DNA from 3 places in the Peribacillus sp. NPDC006672 genome. Region 1 is predicted to be linked to each of the others. Evidence: riboswitches for the same ligand, from Rfam matches in the RefSeq annotation. Region 1 holds a riboswitch; each other region holds the start of a gene.

Region 1 (6,235 bases):
CTCCTTTTACCTTTGGTCTCCAAAAATCCGGTTTGCGCGATGTTTTCATCACTTATTACGTTTCCGTCTTTAACCGTCCAGATCCTGGTTGCAAAGTTTCTTGAAATATGATCGTCATGAGTTACCATGATCACTGTTATTCCTCGCCTTCGATATTCCTCAAACCATTCCAGTAATGCAAAGGTATTTTTCGAATCTTGGCCAAAGGTAGGCTCATCCAAGAGAATGATTTTTTTGTCTATAACGATAGAGGCAGCTACACTTAAACGACGCTTTTGACCCATTGATAATTGAAACGGGTGTTTATCCCGATGTGCCTCTAGGCGGAACACTTCAAGCAATGATTGAACTCTCTCCCTTATTTCTTGTTGTGGCCTTTTTCCAATTCGCAATGAATAAGCAATCTCTTCATATACTGAATTTGCAACGAACTGAAACTCAGGATTTTGAAAGACAAACGTCATATGTTCGGTTAGATTTTTCACTTTTTTAATAGGGGCTCCCATTAATTCATACGTACCATTCGTTTTTATGAACTGCATCAGTGCATGCAAAAGAGTACTCTTCCCCGCGCCATTTTCTCCCCTGATTACAATCCATTCCCCTGAATGGACCTCCAGCTCTTCAACCTTGATTTTCTCTTCTTTTTTCCGAAAACCGCTAAAAACTTGGACATGCATACGGGGGACACCGCCACTAAATTGGTGTTCACGAATGGGTTTATTGTCATGGATATATTCATCCCAAACACCAGGGAACCAAATTCCATGTTCTTTCATTTCATTTTTATATAGTGAAAGGATGGTGTCTTTTGGACCATCAGCTATGATTTGACCCTCATCATTAAAAAGTACGATTCGTTCGATGAATTCTAAAACATGGTCAATTTTATGTTCCACGATAATCACCGTCTTGTCTCGTCCGACGTCCTTCAACAAGTCCCAGATTTCTTTCGTTCCTTCCGGATCAAGCATAGCGGTTGGTTCATCTAAAAATATCACTTCCGGTTCAAGGGCCAATACTGAAGCAATTGCCAGACGCTGTTTCATCCCGCCTGATAATATATCTATACTTGTATGGATATCCTTTAGGTTCAATCCAACTTGACGGATATGATGACGGATCCTCTCTTTCATTTCTTGTTTAGGGACGGAAAGGTTCTCAAGGACGAAAGCAATTTCCTCATCGGCAAATGGCATGCAAAACTGACTATCAGGGTCTTGAAAAACATATCCCCATGAGGAAGGGCATATCAATTCTTCCGCTTTCATCGGGACTTCGATGGAATTCGGAATCAATCCGCTTAACACTTGCAAAAGAGTCGACTTACCACATCCTGATGGTCCCAACAATAGAACTTTTTCACCTTTATCAATCGAGACGGATAGGTCCTTGAAAATCAATGACTCATCACCTGGAAATTTCATTCTTAACTTCTCAACAGAAACGATTGGTTCCATGGCCATCACCCTCTACTTTAGGTCCAGTTCTTCATAATCTTTGCTTGAAACCGGACGAACAAGATTAGTTACTCCTGTTGCTTCCAGAACTTTAACTAGATAATAAGCGGTTACACCTGCAAAGAATATAGAACCCAAGAACCTCGCTATCATGAATAACGATAAATTCCAAAGGGAGAGAGCACCTATTTCCCCGTAGGCAAAATCCATTAGTACTGATGCAAGGCAGGAAGCTATCGCAGCTAAAACGGCCACCGACATATTGAATGTTTTATATCTGAACGCCATGAATACCAGTTCAGCGAACAAACCTTGGACCACCCCATATAAGAGTACAGTCAGCCCCCATGGTGAACCCAGAAAGAATTCACCTGAAGCTGCAGCTATCTCTGCCAGAAGTGCCACACCCGGTTTCCGTAAAATCAAAAAGGCGACGGGGCCAGCTATAAACCACATTCCATAAATAAGTTGATCTAGATGTAATCCTAATGGTTTAAAGGAATAATAAATCGAACCCCAAAGGATATAAACGATTCCAAATGCTACGGAAATCACGATCGTGACTAATATATCCGTTAATTTCAATCCTTTTTTCATGTTTCAATCTCCTTTATACTTCTAGTGTTTCCTTATGCACAGGCCATGTCTCTAAACGATAAGCCATTTCCCAAAATGAGTATTCATATTGGCTGCTAAGGATAAAATGCTCCTTCATTCTTTCCTTATCTTCATCTGTTACCTTTTCAGCAATCTCATCAAGCCTCGCAATTTGTTCTTCAACCAACGAGCGGAACCACTCTCCACCGTAAGCCGCTATCCATTCTTGATAAATCGGCTCTTCCGGTTTACACTCTTGCAGCTTTTCGCCTATTTCATAATACAGCCAATAACATGGCAAGATAGCCGCAATAACATCACCTAAATGTCCAGAATATGCCGCACGATACATATGGGAAGTATAAGCATAGGCAGTCGGGGCAGGTTTGAAATTTTCCCTTTCTTCTTTGGTGATGCCTAATCTCTCAGAAAAATTTTCATGAAGCTTCAACTCCGCTTCATATGTTCCTTGTGCGTGGCCGGCAAGTCTGCTTGTTGTATGTAAATCTGTAGCTTTGACTGCTCCTAAAGCTTGAACTCTAGCAAAATGAGATAAATAATAGGCATCCTGCATGACATAAAAACGAAAACACTCTAATGGCAATGTGCCATCTCCTATTCCTGCAACAAACGGGTGATTAAAGCTAGCCTCCCAAATATGATCAACTTCCTGGCGGATTTCATCTGAAAACTTCATTTCCATTACCTCCAAATTCTATTTTTCTATGAATGATACGGGATAAAGCCTTTTATCACCCCTTTTTTTGCAAATAAAAAACCACTTTCTTTAACGTAAAGAAAGTGGTTGTACTTGAAATAATACAGAAACGTATTGTCCCAGACCCCACTTCCCTACGCTGGTATAAACCAGATCAGGTTCTAAGGGTCTTAAAGTCATACTTTAATCTCAGCTTCTCAGGTAAAATCAGCTTTTACCTATAAAGCACCCCTAGTGGTACAAATTGTATATATATTTCATTTGCCTTTATATTAACACGATAAATCCAATTGTCAAACGTATTAGATAAGTTTTCATCCTAATGCTTAAAGGCTACTAGCCTTTCAATCTTGCGAATGTCCTTCAAATGCTTTGACCAAAGGGAGTTCATTTCGTAGATTACTCTTGAATTCGACGATTTTACTTCTGATTTTGATATTTACTCGTGAGTTTGAGTGATTTACTCGTGAATTCAGCCACTTTACTCGTGAGTTTGAGTGTTTTACTCGTGAATTCGACGATTTTACTTCTAAGTTTGATGTTTACTCGTGAATTCGACGATTTTACTTCTAAGTTTGATGTTTACTCGTGAATTCAGCCACTTTACTCGTGAGTTTGAGTGTTTTACTCGTGAGTTCAGCCACTTTACTCGTGAGTTTGAGTGTTTTACTCGTGAGTTCAGCCACTTTACTCGTGAATTCTTTTATTTTCTAGGATATGTTAATTAACTCTGTTGATATTTGATTAAACCGAACAAATGTTCTATAATAAATAAAAGAACGTTTGTTCGGATGGCTTTAAATGACGTTAAGAGAATTAATAGCAGAAATAAAAAAATTAAATTCAGCAGAACAACATAGATTAAAAGAATTTTTTATCAGTTCTCTTGCGTCATTTTCAGCAAGTGAACCTGTATTTCAAGAAGTAACTGAACGAAAAAATAAAGATGGCTACACTTGTGTGCATTGTGACTCTAAACGAGTTGTGCGTTTCGGTAAGTATATGGTAAAACTCGGTCTTAAAGAGATTGAACGGCAAAGATACCGCTGTAAAAATTGCCGAAAAACTTTTACAGATGTAACCTCAACACCCCTATACCGTACTCATAAGCCTGATAAATGGTTGGATTTTATTAAATGTATGTTGGAAGGCTATTCCCTTCGTAAATCAGCAGATCTTATTGGTGAAGTTCATTATGTTACTTTGTTCTATTGGAGACACAAAGTATTGTCTGCTTTAAAACAAATGGACTTCAACACATTTTCAGGGATTGTAGAGATGGATGAAACATATTTTTTGTACTCTGAAAAGGGGAAAAGAAATATTGAAGGTCGTAAACCTCGAAAACGTGGTGGTTCTTCAAGGTTTCGGGGCATTAGTCACGAACAAATTTGTGTTTTAATCGCAAGAGACCGCCAAAAAGCAACGTTTTCAGGTGTACTTGGTAGAGGTCGAATTGTGAAAACTCAATTAGATAAGGCTATCGGCTCTAAATTATCATCAGGTAATACCCTATGTACCGATGCTTGGAGGGCTTTTTCTGCGTATGCAAAAAGCAAAGGATTGGAGCATTACCGTTTTAAGTCAGATGGAACAGAATTAAAGGGGCTTTATCATATCCAAAATGTAAATAACTATCACAGCCGTCTAAAAGGTTGGATGCAACGATTTAATGGTGTGGCTACAAAATACCTCGAGCATTATTTGAGTTGGTTTCAATTCTTAGATATTGTTAAACACCGAAGTGACAATGTATCTAGTAGCAGAATGATTGTCGAAAGTTGTTTATTCTCAATTAATACAACCTACGATAGTCTTAGAACATCACTTTTTACCGATTGATACGAGGGGGAATAAAATGAAAAGTTCTGATTCTCAGTTAAAAAGTCGTGGGAAGATTACAAGCAAAGATTTACAACAATATAGCAATCATACACAAATTGAACTATTGGAAATGCTTAAATTCAAAGAAGCATATAAAAGAACTATCGCTGTGAACATATTATCAGAGAAATATGATTTGACCGATGACTTGATTCGTTTGTTTCTTCATACTCTTAAACAAGAGAAAAAACTCTATACAAAGATTGAATTATGTGACGCACTATCACAAGGTGATGTGCAGTCTGCAAAGATTATGGTCGAATATTTAGGACAGATAGGCAATAATCAATATACAGTATTACCTACTAATGGTTTCAATAAGAGAAGTTATCCTTTACCGAGGGATATTATCGCTCGGACTTTAGCTCATATGAAAGAAGAGATTCTACCAGTTTTAACGGATGTACTAAAGACAAATAATATTCCTGCAATTAGGGAAGTTATTGATGCAATAGGTTTCATTTGTTTCTATAACAAAATACATTCTAATACTCAAATTATTGATGCACTTATTCTGTGTTTAAGGAACAATTTCAACAATAACATTATCCGATGGAAATTGGTCAGAGCATTTGAAAGTTTTAATGACATCAATGTCATTAAAACTCTTATGGAACTAGCACAAAACGATAGTCAATTGGTTATAAGAAATGAAGCGAAGAGGTCACTTAAAATTATTAATAACCGTACTAATAGTTAAAAATGACTTATCAAGATAATAAGTCATTTTTTATCGTAATTATCAACATTATAATTTAACAAAGCCATTTTCTAAAAAAATGGCCTATATGTCAGGGAACAGTCTGCATGACTGTCACCTGACATATAGGCCATCTACTACCGAAGAAAGTATAATATTAATTTAAACATTCGATGTTGCTTTTAGTTTAATATTTTCCTCCATCTGTGGTTTATCATAGCTACCATACCTCTCTTTCACAACCAGTAACGCCAAGGCAGCCATTATGCTCGGAACTGTGAAGGCCATAAATGCATTTTGTGGCGAATAGTTTGCAGCCAGCAATAAACCTATTAATGTAGGGGCAACAATTGCTCCAATTCTACCAAACGCCAAGGCCCAACCTATCCCGGTGGTCCTTATCTCCCGTGGGTAATACTCGGAAATATACGTATTGGCCAAATTCATCGTACCCACTGTACAGGCACCTCCAAAAGCGATTAAAATATATAATGCTACTACATTTGAAGTTAATCCTAATATTACAAAGCAGACCGTACCAATGGCACAGAGGGATAAAAGTACTCTTCTATGGCCAATTTTCCCAACTAAGTACCCTCCGATTATCGATCCGCCAATTTGTCCTATCCCCGATATAAGATTGAAAGATAAACTGGATGTAAGTCCGTATCCGGACTGCTGCATGATTTTAGGTAACCATGTATTGAGCCCGTAAACCATAAGTAAACAATTAAAGGCAGCTACCCAAAATGCAAATGTACTAAGAGTACGCTTATCTTCAAAGAGTTTCTTGACTGGAAAGCCCTTTGCCCTTTCTTGGACTTTAGCAAACTCATAATCGTCCGAGTCTTTATAGTCGCCGTCTGGATCAATGCG
Region 2 (6,235 bases), on a different contig from region 1:
TCCCGTGGGTCTCTCTTGTTTTGGCCATGACCTTTGGATTATACGGTCTGGCAAAAAAAATGATCAAAGCCGAATCAGCGATCGGGCTGACGCTCGAAACGATGATGGTAACGCCTCTTGCCTTGGGTTACCTGATATACTTGATGAACCAATCAGAAATGCAATTCTTTACAGCAGGAAGCACAAGTTTGCTGTTGGTGGGCGGTGGGATTGTCACGGCCTTGCCTCTTTTATATTTTGCAAAAGGGGCGGAGAAGATCCCGTTATCGATGCTTGGGATTTTTCAGTATATCGCTCCGACCTTATCCTTATTGATCGGGGTATTCGTCTATCATGAAAGTTTTACAAAAGCGCATCTTTTAGCCTTTTTGTTCATATGGTCAGCCTTGGCTGTTTATACACTATCCATTACGAAATGGGGTCAGGCAAGTGCACGCAGGTTTAAAGGCAAAGGGAATATCGGTGCGTGAATAAGAAAAAATGCTTGGTGGTTCCATCCCCAAGCATTTTTATTTGCCAATATTTAAAGAAACCGGTTTTACAGCGGAAGTGCTTGAGTCATGAAAGGTAAATCTTCGGACCTATTTCAGAAACAATCAAATCAGATAGGCTGACAAGACCGTGGACGGGCTTTGCACGGGAGGGATTTGGTTGGAATTGTCTATAGTAGGAACTATCCAAGCTAATGATATGTTTTGTCAGGAATGCTGAGATGGTGGCATTCGGCTTTCTATTGCTATTTAGTTCATCGATGATACCTTGTGAATTGGTAATCCCGATTCCGTGGCCATAAAGGAGGTCTTCTCCTAATAATATTGCATTCTCACCTTGCCATTCAGGTGTTTCCTCATCGTGATCAGGGTTTTTGAAGTAAAGGCAATCCCCTGGTAAATAATCCGTTCCTTGATGAACATGAAGAGCCATATTCTCTGGAGGGCGCCAGTCATATAGAAAAAGGTTTGAAAAAAGGTAGTCGAAATTCCTAGGGCCGATTAAATCCAAGATGGCCTTTAAAAAAGTGATGACTATCGCTGTACCGCATTCGAAAGCGTAAAGTGTTCCATTCAAGAAAATGTCCAGGAGTGCAGCATGAGGGGCAATCCCTGGCTGAAGTGTGAAGGTGCCATCCTTTGAAAGGCGCCAATATTGTTTATTGGATGCCGATTCCTCAAGTGTGGAAAATTCTGCATCACTTTTATCCAACGCAAAAGCTGCCTCGATGACTCGGTGCCTCAGTTGTATATCGAAATTAAGGTTTCCAAAGCTCCGATATTCAAAAATGTTAGAATCTTCCGCCAGCAATTGGAGAATTTCAAGCGATTTAGCAGGTGCTATACCTGGTTGGATGTGACTGACATCTAACCATTTGTGATTAATCTTAATCATGATCATATCCACCTTTTGCTTTTGAAATTAAGGGTTTATAAAACCAGTACACAAAAATGTCCACAGGTTATGCTCATTATATGAATACCTGCAAGGAAATGACTATTTAAACGTGTCAGGCACATAAACGAGAATGATTGGAATGGCATGAAAACCTTTCTAATTAATGAGAAGAAGCAAATTAGTATTCCCTTTTCTCCATGAATTGATATAATGGGAGAGAAAAGTTCATATGTACGAGAAATGTAGGGGGGCCAGTACTGCTGGCTGAGATTGCGTCCTTTAGATGCTGACTCTTTGAACCTGATCTGGATGATGCCAGCGGAGGGAACATATTATTACTGACTATCTGTTTTGTATGTTAAACGTCCGAATTCATCTTCGGGCGTTTTTTGTTTTTTACCGGTATTGGAATGGACCCTGGCGCCCCATTATGGTACGGCATATGGATCTTATATGATGTGTAGGAGGATAATAGCTTGAATAAATTCTTACCACTGTTAACTTCGTTGTTCCTTTTGGCTGGATGTGGGGCAGGCGGAACTAATGAAAAAGAAGAATCATCTAAAAAAGAAGGCAATAAAGAATTAAAAAAGGTATCGGTCGTGCTTGATTGGACACCGAATACAAACCATACAGGATTGTATGTAGCCAAGGAAAAAGGATATTTCAAAGAACAAGGTCTGGATGTGGAAATTATCATGCCAGGCGAAGCTGGAGCTGATAAGCTTGTGGCTTCAGGGAAGTCTGAATTCGGCGTGAGCTACCAGGAGGGCATTACGCAGGCCCGCGTGCAAGGCGTGCCGATTGTTTCGCTAGCTGCTGTCATCCAGCATAATACCTCTGGATTCGCTTCACCTTCGGCAAAAAAAATTAAAACTCCCAAGGATTTTGAAGGGAAAACGTATGGTGGCTGGGGGTCTCCAGTTGAAAAGGCCGTTATTGATTCACTTATGAAGAAAGAAAATGCCGATGCAAATAAAGTGGATATAGTGAATACAGGGGACACAGATTTTTTCACTTCGGTTAAAAGGGATATAGATTTTGCCTGGATTTATTATGGGTGGACAGGTATCGAGGCTGAGTTGCGAAATGAAAAGCTTAATATGGTTTACTTAACCGAATACTCTGATAAGCTTGATTACTATACGCCTGTTTTGACAACAAATGAAAAGATGATTAAAGAGGATCCTGAAACTGTTAAAGCATTCGTTCATGCAGCTTCGAAAGGGTACCAGTTTGCGATTAAGAATCCTGATGATGCAGCAGACATATTAATTAAGTCTGCACCTGATCTAGATCCAAAACTAGTGAAGAAAAGCCAGGAGTGGCTTGCAGATAAGTATCAGGATGATGCTCCGCGTTGGGGTGAACAAAAGCTTGAAATCTGGAAGAATTACAGTGATTGGATGACGGAAAATAAGCTTCTTGAAGGTGATTTCAATCCTGAAAAGGCATTTACCAATGAATTTTTACCAAAATAGGAGGAAATACAATGGCCAATTCATTAATTAGTATACAGATTATTCCTAAAGGGGAAAATGTCATCCCTTTGGTCGATGAAGCAATCAAGATCATTGATGAATCAGGTGTTAAGTATGAGGTTCACCCGCTAGAAACAACAATGGAGGGTGAGCTATCCGAGCTTCTGTCGGTTATAGAAAAAATGAATGTAAGAATGATTGAAATAGGTTCGCCGAATGTCATTTCCCAAGTGAAGATACTATATCAGCCGAGCGGGATTACGATGGATACGTTAACGGAGAAATATCGGGCATGATCAAAAGGGGAATTTGGAAGAAGGGGGCTCCCTTCTTTCTTTTATTATGTTTACTGATAGTATGGGAGTCAATGACAGTCTTATTAAAGGTTGAAGAATGGCTGCTTCCCGCTCCATCAGCCATTTTCATCGAAGGAATTGAGTCGTCCCGTAATCTTTTTGGACACCTTATATCAACAACTGAGCTTTCGTTATCGGGTTTTCTTATTGGAAGCTGTATCGGCTTATTAATTGCGGCAATCTTACACCTATTTCCAGGTGTGAAGGACGCGGTTTATCCTCTGCTCATACTATCACAAAATATACCAATCATAGTTTTGGCACCGCTTTTAGTGATCTGGTTTGGCTTTGGCATGCTGCCTAAGTTAATTGTGATTTCACTCGTATGTTTTTTTCCGGTTGCGGTTGCTTCATTGGATGGTTTTCGCCAGACACCTTACGAACTTAAGCATTATTTCAAGATGATGGGAGCGGGGAAAAACCAGTTATTTTGGAAGCTGGAACTACCCCACTCGATCCCGTTCATATTCTCAGGCCTGAAAATTGCGGCCACCTATAGTGTAATGGGTGCGGTTATTTCGGAATGGCTTGGGGCAAAATCGGGGATTGGTGTTTATATGACGCTCGCTTCCTCTGCGTTTAGGACAGATCGGGTGTTTGTTGCCATTTTCATCATTATGGGAATGAGCCTTCTCTTTTTTGGAATCATTACATTCCTGGAGAAATATTTAGTTTCATGGAAGAGAAAGGAGGGTGAAAAGGATGAAGCTGGAAATTAAAGATGTCTCCTTTTCTTTCGATGGTAAACAGAATATTTTAGAGAATATGAATTTCCATGTGGATGATGGGGAATTTGTCACAATCCTAGGACCATCTGGCAGCGGTAAAAGTACGTTGTTCCACTTGATCGGCGGTATTTTGAAGCCGGATCAGGGCATCATTTCGTTGGATGGTAAAAGAATAAATGGCTTTAAGGGCCATATAAGCTATATGCCGCAGCAGCCTTCCCTTTTACCTTGGAGAACGGTTTTGGATAATGTTTTGCTTGGAAGTGAGCTTGCTGGGATAAGAGACAAAGAAATGGCAAAAGCCCTTTTGATGAAAGCTGGATTAGAAGAGTATGGGAAGGCATATCCGCACGAATTATCTGGGGGCATGAAGCAAAGGGCCGCATTCATTCGAAGCATCTTAAGTCAACAGGACTTGATGTGCCTGGACGAACCCTTTTCTGCTTTGGATGAACTGACAAGATTGGAAATGCAAAAATGGCTGTTGTCTGTTTGGGAACAAAATCGGAAATCTGTGCTTTTTGTTACCCACAGCATTGATGAAGCGGTATTTCTTTCCAATAGAATATATGTGCTATCTGCAAAACCTGCAACTGTCATTAAAGAAGTGGTGGTGCCATTCCCAAGGCCAAGAAGTGAGGAACAATTTCTTAGTGATGAATTTTTAAATTTGAAGCGAGAATTATATGCCGCACTAAAGCCAACCATTTCTTAAGTCAGGAGGAAATTAAAAATGAAGCTCATCGACAGCCATATCCACTTGGATATGTATGATGAAAGTGAACAGAAAGTGATTCTCTCTGATATGGAAAAGGTGCATTTGGAATCTTTGCTGACAGTTTCCATGAATTTGGCCTCTTCCATTAACAATGACCAGCTTTCACTCAAAGATTCACGAATTAAGCCTGCCTTTGGCTTTCATCCCGAGCAGCCCCTGCCGAGTAAAGAGGAAGTGAACGAATTATTGTATTGGATGTGGGAACATCGTCATAATATGGTTGCTGTAGGTGAGATCGGACTCCCGTATTACTTAAGGCAGGAAAATCCCAATATGGATACGTCAGGTTATGTAGAGATACTGGAGAGGATGCTGGCTTTTGCTAAAGAGGTCGAAAAGCCGGTTATCCTTCATGCCGTCCATGGCGATGCACCCATCGTTTGTGACCTTTTGGAAAAGCATCAAATAACAAAGGCACACTTTCATTGGTTTAAAGGTGATATCCGGACAGTCGAAAGAATGGCCGAAAAGGGGTACCGCATTTCGATTACACCTGATGTTTGTTATGAGAGGGAAATACAGGAATTGGTTTTTGCATACCCACTTAAGCTGATGATGATTGAAACGGATGGCCCATGGCCGTTTGAAGGGGTTTTCAAAGGGAAATGGACGCACCCGGGCATGATGCATGAAAGTGTTCGTCAAATTGCTTCGATTAAAGGATTGCCAATTGAGGATGTCTATGAAACCCTTTATCAAAATACGAAAGATTTTTATCATATATAAAAAGGTACCGGCCATCATGAACTATACCCCGGATAACCGACACACATAAAAATTGTCACTTATGGGCTGTTGATAATCTAAAAGGAATTTCTTAAACCTGTATGGAATTTATTTTATGTAGGTTTAAGAATGTACAATTTGGCCGTTGATTTCCACTTCAGGTACTCGCTTTCCGCGGGCGGTCGGGGAGCCTCCTCGGCTTGCGCCTGCGGGGTCTCCCCTAGACACGCATTTCCCGCAGGAGTCTCGTACCTTCCGTTCCAATCAACTTTGTTTTAACTATTAGATAGAATCGCTTCTAATCTTTTTTGTGTTAATAGGAGTATTAAAACTTGAGGTTAAGACGTTGCTTTCGAAATATCATTCTATTCAGCGAGAACAACTTGAAATGATTACTTTGGATTAACTGGTGCCAGCGAACCATTGGTGCGTAAAATGTTTTAACAATTAGATATAACCGCTTTAGCCTACAGCTTTGAAAGGTTTTCTTACGGAATGCCGTGGAAAAAGGAGTAAAGGACCTTCTTCCAAGCCGCAGTCTGTAGAGGACCAACTTAGGAAGGCCGAAGCGAGAATCCAATTCCTTGAAGCAGAATATGACTTCCTAAAAAAGCTGGAAGAGTTAGAAAGGCGGGCAGTGAAAAAGAAATCATTCTAACTGCAGCCGAGAGGTTCTATCTGATTGAAAGAACGATCAGGCAATACCAGTTAAAGAAGGCTGTTTCCTATCTATACAAATTGGCTGGTGTATGTCGAAGTGGCTACTATGATTGGTTA
Region 3 (6,235 bases), on a different contig from region 1:
CTATCTCTTTTCTTCATGTAGTCAAAAGCATATTTCTGCACCTTCGTATATTTCACTTTGGATGTGAGGATTTCACTGATTTTCACCTGTTTACCGGAAGACACTTTAAAATTATAGGATGTTGTGTATCCCATTCCATGAGCTCCACCGCTATAGGAGTAATCGTCAATGAGAATGCTTAGCTTTTCATCCTGGTTGAATTTCACTTTATACGAAATACTGTAACTATACTGGCAAGAGTATGGGGATTCTTTGCACCATTCCTCATTTTTATCTTTTTCCCTATCCTTTTTTGCTTGCAGATAAGAGGAATAGGCATCCTTGGCATGATTAGTTAACACCTGATTAATTTGATCCTGAGCTGCTTTACTTTTAAGTCCTGATACTTGCGGATACGACAAGTCACTAATATTTTTATATTTATTCTTGGTTATTTTCACATTGCTGAATTTTAAATATTTAGTAGATACATAGGCTTTTTTTCCATTGTACCGAATTTCCGACCAGCCGGATTTTGTTTTTGAATAAACGGTTACGGCTTTCCCTTTCTCCAACGATCCTACATTTTTATAGCTGGTGCCGGGACCACTTCTAACGGATAAAGGGGAATTCTTCGTGTTTACCGTTGCGTTTTCTGTAGTGGCTGCGGAGACGGAGTCGATTTTTATCAGTAAAAAAGAGATGCATGTAAAAGTTAATGCGACAGCAAGGAAAATCTTAGTGAAATTCTTGGATAGCATTCAATTACCACCTTTGTATAATTTTTACATCACCTATTATATAAGTTGGTGGATCAAATAGAAAGTTAATTTTATAATTCAAAAGTTAAAGAGGAGAAAAAAATGAAAATTGGTTTGGTACGGCATTTTAAGGTGGCACATGAATTCCCTACTGGGAAACCTGTAACGGCGGATGATATGAAGCAATGGTTTGAGGACTATGATGCAGCGGATATTATTTATGGAACGACTTTACTTGGTGTAGAGGAATGGCAGGAATGTTATTGCAGTGATATGTCGAGAGCTGTCAAGACAGCTGAACATATTTATCCAGGTACGGTTCATCAGATGGAGGAGCTTCGGGAAATACCTTCTCCCCCTCTTAAAGGGAAGGTGAAGCTGCCGTTTATCCTTTGGGCCATCTGGATTCGCTGCTGCTCGCTGTTCAACAAGGAGACAAGGGCGGAAATTAAGATAGCTGAACGAAGAATCAATAAGGTATTGGATGAAGTCTTTGCAAAGGGAGAAAGGGATGTTCTGATCGTGAGTCATGCCGCCCTAATGGTTTATATGAGGAAAGAGCTGATCCGAAGGGGGTTCACCGGTCCAAAATTCAAGATTGCCGGTAACGGAAAGCTGTATGTATTCGAAAGATGATAAGTCAAAAATATAGGATTTCCCAACATAGAAAGTAAGTCTGGCCACATCGAACATTTTGCTTAAGAAAGATGCAGGCATTTTCCGATTAGTTATTCTTTTTCCATTGGTTGTAGTTTATTATTGTAATAGTGTGATTTTTACGAATTCAATAATAGGGATAGAAGGTGGACATTTTGGTGAAGGCAGTTTTTTTTGATTTAGATGATACATTGCTATGGGATCAGAAAAGTGTAAAAGAGGCTTTTGTGGCCACATGTGAAGTGGCTAAGGAGAAATATGATTTAAATGTCGACGAGTTTGAGGAAGCGGTTCGGAAGGAAGCTCGTGAGCTTTATTCTTCTTACGATACTTATGCATTTACACAAATGATCGGAATCAACCCATTTGAAGGTCTATGGGGAAATTTTCAGGATGATCATGATGAATTCCGGAAGATGGCCGTGATTTCACCAGCTTATCGGAAAGAAGCATGGACGAGAGGCTTGAAGGCATTAGGGATCGATGACCCGGCATTTGGGCTCGAACTGGCAGACCGTTTCCCTGCCGAGAGACGTAAAAAGCCATTTATTTATGAAGAATCATTCCGTGTGTTAGATGAATTAAAAGGGAAGTACAAAATGCTATTGTTGACGAACGGTTCTCCTGAACTGCAAAATACCAAACTTGAAATAACACCTGAACTAGTTCCTTATTTCGACCAAATCGTCATTTCTGGAGCCTTTGGACGAGGTAAACCGGATGCCTCCATTTTTGAGCATGCTTTGGAAATCATGGAGCTTGATAAGGATGAAGTATTGATGGTCGGCGATAATTTAATGACGGATATTCTTGGAGCATCACGGGTAGGCATAAAGTCGGTTTGGATAAATCGCCATGATAAGGAACGGAATGAAGTGCTTCCAACTTATGAAATCAAGCATTTAGAGGAGCTTTACGCAATCCTTGAGAGCCTGGAAAATTAATTGGTCATCCTTCTCCAAGTAACGAATTTGGAGAGGGTGACTTAAAATATTAGGACTTTCAAATTATATACAGAATGAAAAGGGTGATATATAGTTACCCTGTAATCAATTAAATTATTCAGACTAGGGGTGTCCAATAACAGTTGGGCTGAGAGAGAAGCGCTTATGCTTTTTAACCCTCAGGACCTGATCTGGTTCATACCAGCGTGGGGAAGTTAGAATCTACTAAACAATGACATTTCATTTGGTCATTTCTGTAGTCATACTAACGTTAGCCGGGTCTTAAATATAAGATCCGGCTTTTTCGTGCGAAATGGATTGGATTTTGTCCTTTTTAAATGAACTTAAAAAGGAGAAATGAAATCATGATGAGTAATTCAGTAAATGACATGAACGTTTCAATTATGTCCAATTTTGCCGGGAGTAAAAAAGTGTATGTTGAGGGATCTAGACCTGATATTAAAGTACCTATGCGTGAAATTAAGCTAAGTCCTACTACAGGTGCATTCGGTGAAGAGGAGAATCCGCCTTTGAGAGTTTATGACACAAGCGGTTTCTATACGGATTCAGAATATCCCATTGATATTCATAAAGGCCTTGCCCCGATTAGACGCAATTGGGTCCTGGAACGTGAAGACGTTGAAGAGTATGAAGGACGTGAAATAAAGCCCGAAGATAATGGGTATAGAAAAGTGGAGTCACAATCCAAAGCCGAAATTTTTCCGGGATTGAAAAGAAAACCATTGCGTGCAATGAAAGGGAAAAACGTAACCCAGCTTCATTATGCCCGTAAAGGTATCATCACCCCAGAAATGGAGTTCATTTCGATCAGGGAAAATGTTACCCCTGAGTTTGTAAGAGAAGAGGTAGCTAGCGGTAGGGCGATCATTCCGGCAAATATTAACCATCCTGAAAGTGAGCCAATGATCATCGGACGTAATTTTCATGTGAAAATAAATGCGAATATAGGAAACTCAGCTGTTAGTTCATCGATCGAAGATGAAGTGGAGAAAATGACTTGGGCTACACGATGGGGAGCCGACAACATAATGGATTTATCCACAGGAAAGAATATCCACACGACACGGGAATGGATTATCAGGAATTCACCTGTGCCAGTTGGGACGGTTCCGATATATCAAGCATTGGAAAAAGTGAATGGAGTCGCGGAAGATTTAAATTGGGATGTTTTTCGGGATACATTAATCGAGCAGGCCGAGCAAGGTGTCGATTACTTCACCATACACGCCGGTGTGCTTTTACGGTACATCCCATTAACAGCAAAGCGAGTTACGGGAATTGTTTCACGAGGGGGCTCCATCATGGCACAATGGTGCTTGGCCCACCATCAAGAAAGCTTCCTCTATACTCACTTTGAAGAGATTTGTGAAATCATGAAGGCATATGATGTCTCTTTCTCATTAGGTGACGGCCTCCGTCCTGGGTCCATTGCAGATGCAAACGATGAGGCCCAATTTGCTGAATTGGAAACACTGGGGGAACTGACGAAGATTGCTTGGAAGCACGATGTTCAAGTCATGGTGGAAGGACCCGGTCACGTACCGATGCATTTGATTAAAGAAAATATGGATAAGCAGCTGGAAGTCTGTCAAGAAGCTCCATTCTATACCTTAGGACCGTTAACAACGGATATTGCTCCTGGATACGATCATATTACTTCTGCAATTGGTGCTGCCATGATTGGATGGTTTGGAACTGCCATGCTCTGTTATGTGACACCGAAAGAGCATTTGGGACTTCCGAATAAAGAGGATGTTCGAGTAGGGGTCATTACTTATAAAATTGCAGCACATGCAGCTGACCTTGCAAAAGGCCATAAGCATGCACAAAAACGGGATGATGCCCTTTCGAAGGCTAGATTCGAATTTCGTTGGAGAGATCAGTTCAATCTTTCTCTCGACCCTGAAAGGGCGGTAGAATATCATGACGAAACTCTTCCGGCTGAAGGTGCGAAAACAGCCCATTTCTGTTCAATGTGCGGACCTAAATTCTGCAGTATGAGAATCTCCCAGGACATCCGTGATTTGGCAAAAGAAAAGGGCTTGGGTTTTGAGTCGGTAATCGATGAAGGGCTTAAAGAAAAAGCGAATGAATTTAGGAAAACGGACGGAAAAATCTATCAATGATTCGGACGAGAGGGAGAATTTGATGAATCGGGTAATCCAGATAAAAGGTGAAATGCAACTGTTGGAAACTCAATTGGAACAGCTTAAAAAAGAGTTGGACATTTTTCGGGAGAATTGTAATCATGAATTTGTAAAAAATGATTATATTCAAGAATGCACAAAGTGCCACTTAATCGAAAGTCTGCAATGGTAGTGATTCCTTAATCGTCCTTTCATTATCGGAATTAATCCCTTAATCATGCGGGGCATTCAATCATAAAGTCAACATGATTAAGGGGATATTTCATTACTATTTACAAACCTGTTTTACATCCTTTTTTCTTATTTAATCTTAGGAAAGCAGCACCCAATGCCGCTTTTTTGGCATGGAATTGTGCGAACATCACTGCAATATCTTCGCGGATGCATTGACCCATGATATGGCTGCAAGCAACTAATCCTGCATTAATATCGATTGATACTGAAGCAGAGATTTCAGGATCTTGAAGACGTGCCCCAACGGGAATATCCTCTAAATTAGCTTTAGGCCTTTCAGGTGGTGATGGGGGGAGTCCTACGTTATTTTCTTTTAATAATAATTCAATTTGGTCATTTTCCTGTTTCCCTTGATTTATCACTTCTTCAAGTAATTTATGCAGGTCCTTGTCACCAGTGTGATTGAGCATTGTTTGATGACATGCAATTAACCCTTTTGTTGTTGTTAGAAATGCCCATGTACCAAATACCTCTCCGTAATTTTCCGCTTAAAATACCCAAACCATCCTCCTTGAAATTCAAACTTTTAAAACGATAAGTTGCCATGTACTTACCCTTTATGCATTGTTAATGTTTGGGAAGCGTTAGAGGGCTTATGATTATTAACCTTTTATTCCTTGTAGCCATTCTTGATAACATTCATCACAGAGCATTTCATTTCTATCCGTGTCGGTAACTTGAAACGTTACAACATGGATTTTTTTTTCTTCCGTGTCATCAGTACAATAGAAGCATTTATGTGTCATTTGAAATCCTCCCATACATATAAAGTGTTTATAGTTTAAAACATCACATCTTTTTTTATTCAGACAACGTGATGTAGGGCGGAAGAGTTTAGATTGAATAATCCTGTTGGTTTTTAACATACTAAACTTGTTCACATCATTGATGAAACGAGGAGGGAAATAAAATGCAAAATCAAAATCAACAAGGTCAAGTACACCAGAACATGCAAACGGGTGCTATTCCCCCACAAATGAATCACGGTGGTCACGAAGTATTCGATGTACATGAAGTGTTGTCGGGAGCGATTGGAACTTTAAATACGTATATGCTTTTGCGTCAGCATGTACAGGACCAGGAATTGAAGGACATTCTTGATCGTCAATACCAATTCATCCAAGATGAATATAATATTTCATTGGAGTGCTTCCAAACAGGCCAGGATCCTTCTAAACCAACCCAGAGCTACAAAATGAATCAAGGAAATGATTTTATATATGGATTGACACCAACCCAGCCAAAGAAACCTTTGCAATCCGTGTCGGAAATTACAGATGAATGCATTTCAGGCTTGATGCTTGGAGCTGTTAAGTCTGCTGCATCTATGAAAGCGATGGCTGCGCTTGAAATAACGAATCCGGTGGTTCGCCGCGTATTTGCAGATTCCGTTCCAAACTGCATTGAAATGGCATATGAGATTTCGTTATATCAAAACAAACATCATTACTACCAAGTCCCACAGCTTGCACAGCAGGATATGCAACAAATG

Evidence for each region. A riboswitch is a leader RNA that binds a small molecule or an ion and turns the genes downstream of it on or off. The one in region 1 is predicted to bind thiamine pyrophosphate.
Region 2: another riboswitch for thiamine pyrophosphate. It lies ahead of ACQKKK_RS00785 (ABC transporter substrate-binding protein); the one in region 1 lies ahead of tenA (thiaminase II).
Region 3: another riboswitch for thiamine pyrophosphate. It lies ahead of thiC (phosphomethylpyrimidine synthase ThiC); the one in region 1 lies ahead of tenA (thiaminase II).

The regions. Positions count from the first base shown of each region.
Region 1 covers NZ_JBNNOR010000007.1:83,005-89,239, forward strand. The annotation lists gene ACQKKK_RS13100 (ABC transporter ATP-binding protein) at 1-1,460, opposite strand, end outside; gene ACQKKK_RS13105 (ECF transporter S component) at 1,473-2,057, opposite strand; gene tenA (thiaminase II) at 2,071-2,754, opposite strand; TPP riboswitch at 2,890-3,018, opposite strand; gene ACQKKK_RS13115 (hypothetical protein) at 3,364-3,489, shown strand; gene ACQKKK_RS13120 (IS1595 family transposase) at 3,577-4,617, shown strand; gene ACQKKK_RS13125 (HEAT repeat domain-containing protein) at 4,634-5,359, shown strand; gene ACQKKK_RS13130 (MFS transporter) at 5,522-6,235, opposite strand, start outside.
Region 2 covers NZ_JBNNOR010000001.1:149,296-155,530, forward strand. The annotation lists gene rarD (EamA family transporter RarD) at 1-470, shown strand, start outside; gene ACQKKK_RS00780 (protein-glutamine gamma-glutamyltransferase) at 559-1,386, opposite strand; TPP riboswitch at 1,624-1,733, shown strand; gene ACQKKK_RS00785 (ABC transporter substrate-binding protein) at 1,866-2,870, shown strand; gene ACQKKK_RS00790 (thiamine-binding protein) at 2,882-3,166, shown strand; gene ACQKKK_RS00795 (ABC transporter permease) at 3,163-3,945, shown strand; gene ACQKKK_RS00800 (ABC transporter ATP-binding protein) at 3,929-4,669, shown strand; gene ACQKKK_RS00805 (TatD family hydrolase) at 4,688-5,458, shown strand.
Region 3 covers NZ_JBNNOR010000010.1:26,068-32,302, forward strand. The annotation lists gene ACQKKK_RS16990 (PdaC/SigV domain-containing protein) at 1-740, opposite strand, end outside; gene ACQKKK_RS16995 (histidine phosphatase family protein) at 843-1,376, shown strand; gene ACQKKK_RS17000 (HAD family hydrolase) at 1,553-2,341, shown strand; TPP riboswitch at 2,457-2,571, shown strand; gene thiC (phosphomethylpyrimidine synthase ThiC) at 2,707-4,488, shown strand; gene ACQKKK_RS17010 (hypothetical protein) at 4,511-4,681, shown strand; partial or broken gene ACQKKK_RS17015 (DUF3231 family protein) at 4,782-5,225, opposite strand; gene ACQKKK_RS17020 (hypothetical protein) at 5,346-5,489, opposite strand; gene ACQKKK_RS17025 (spore coat protein) at 5,654-6,235, shown strand, end outside.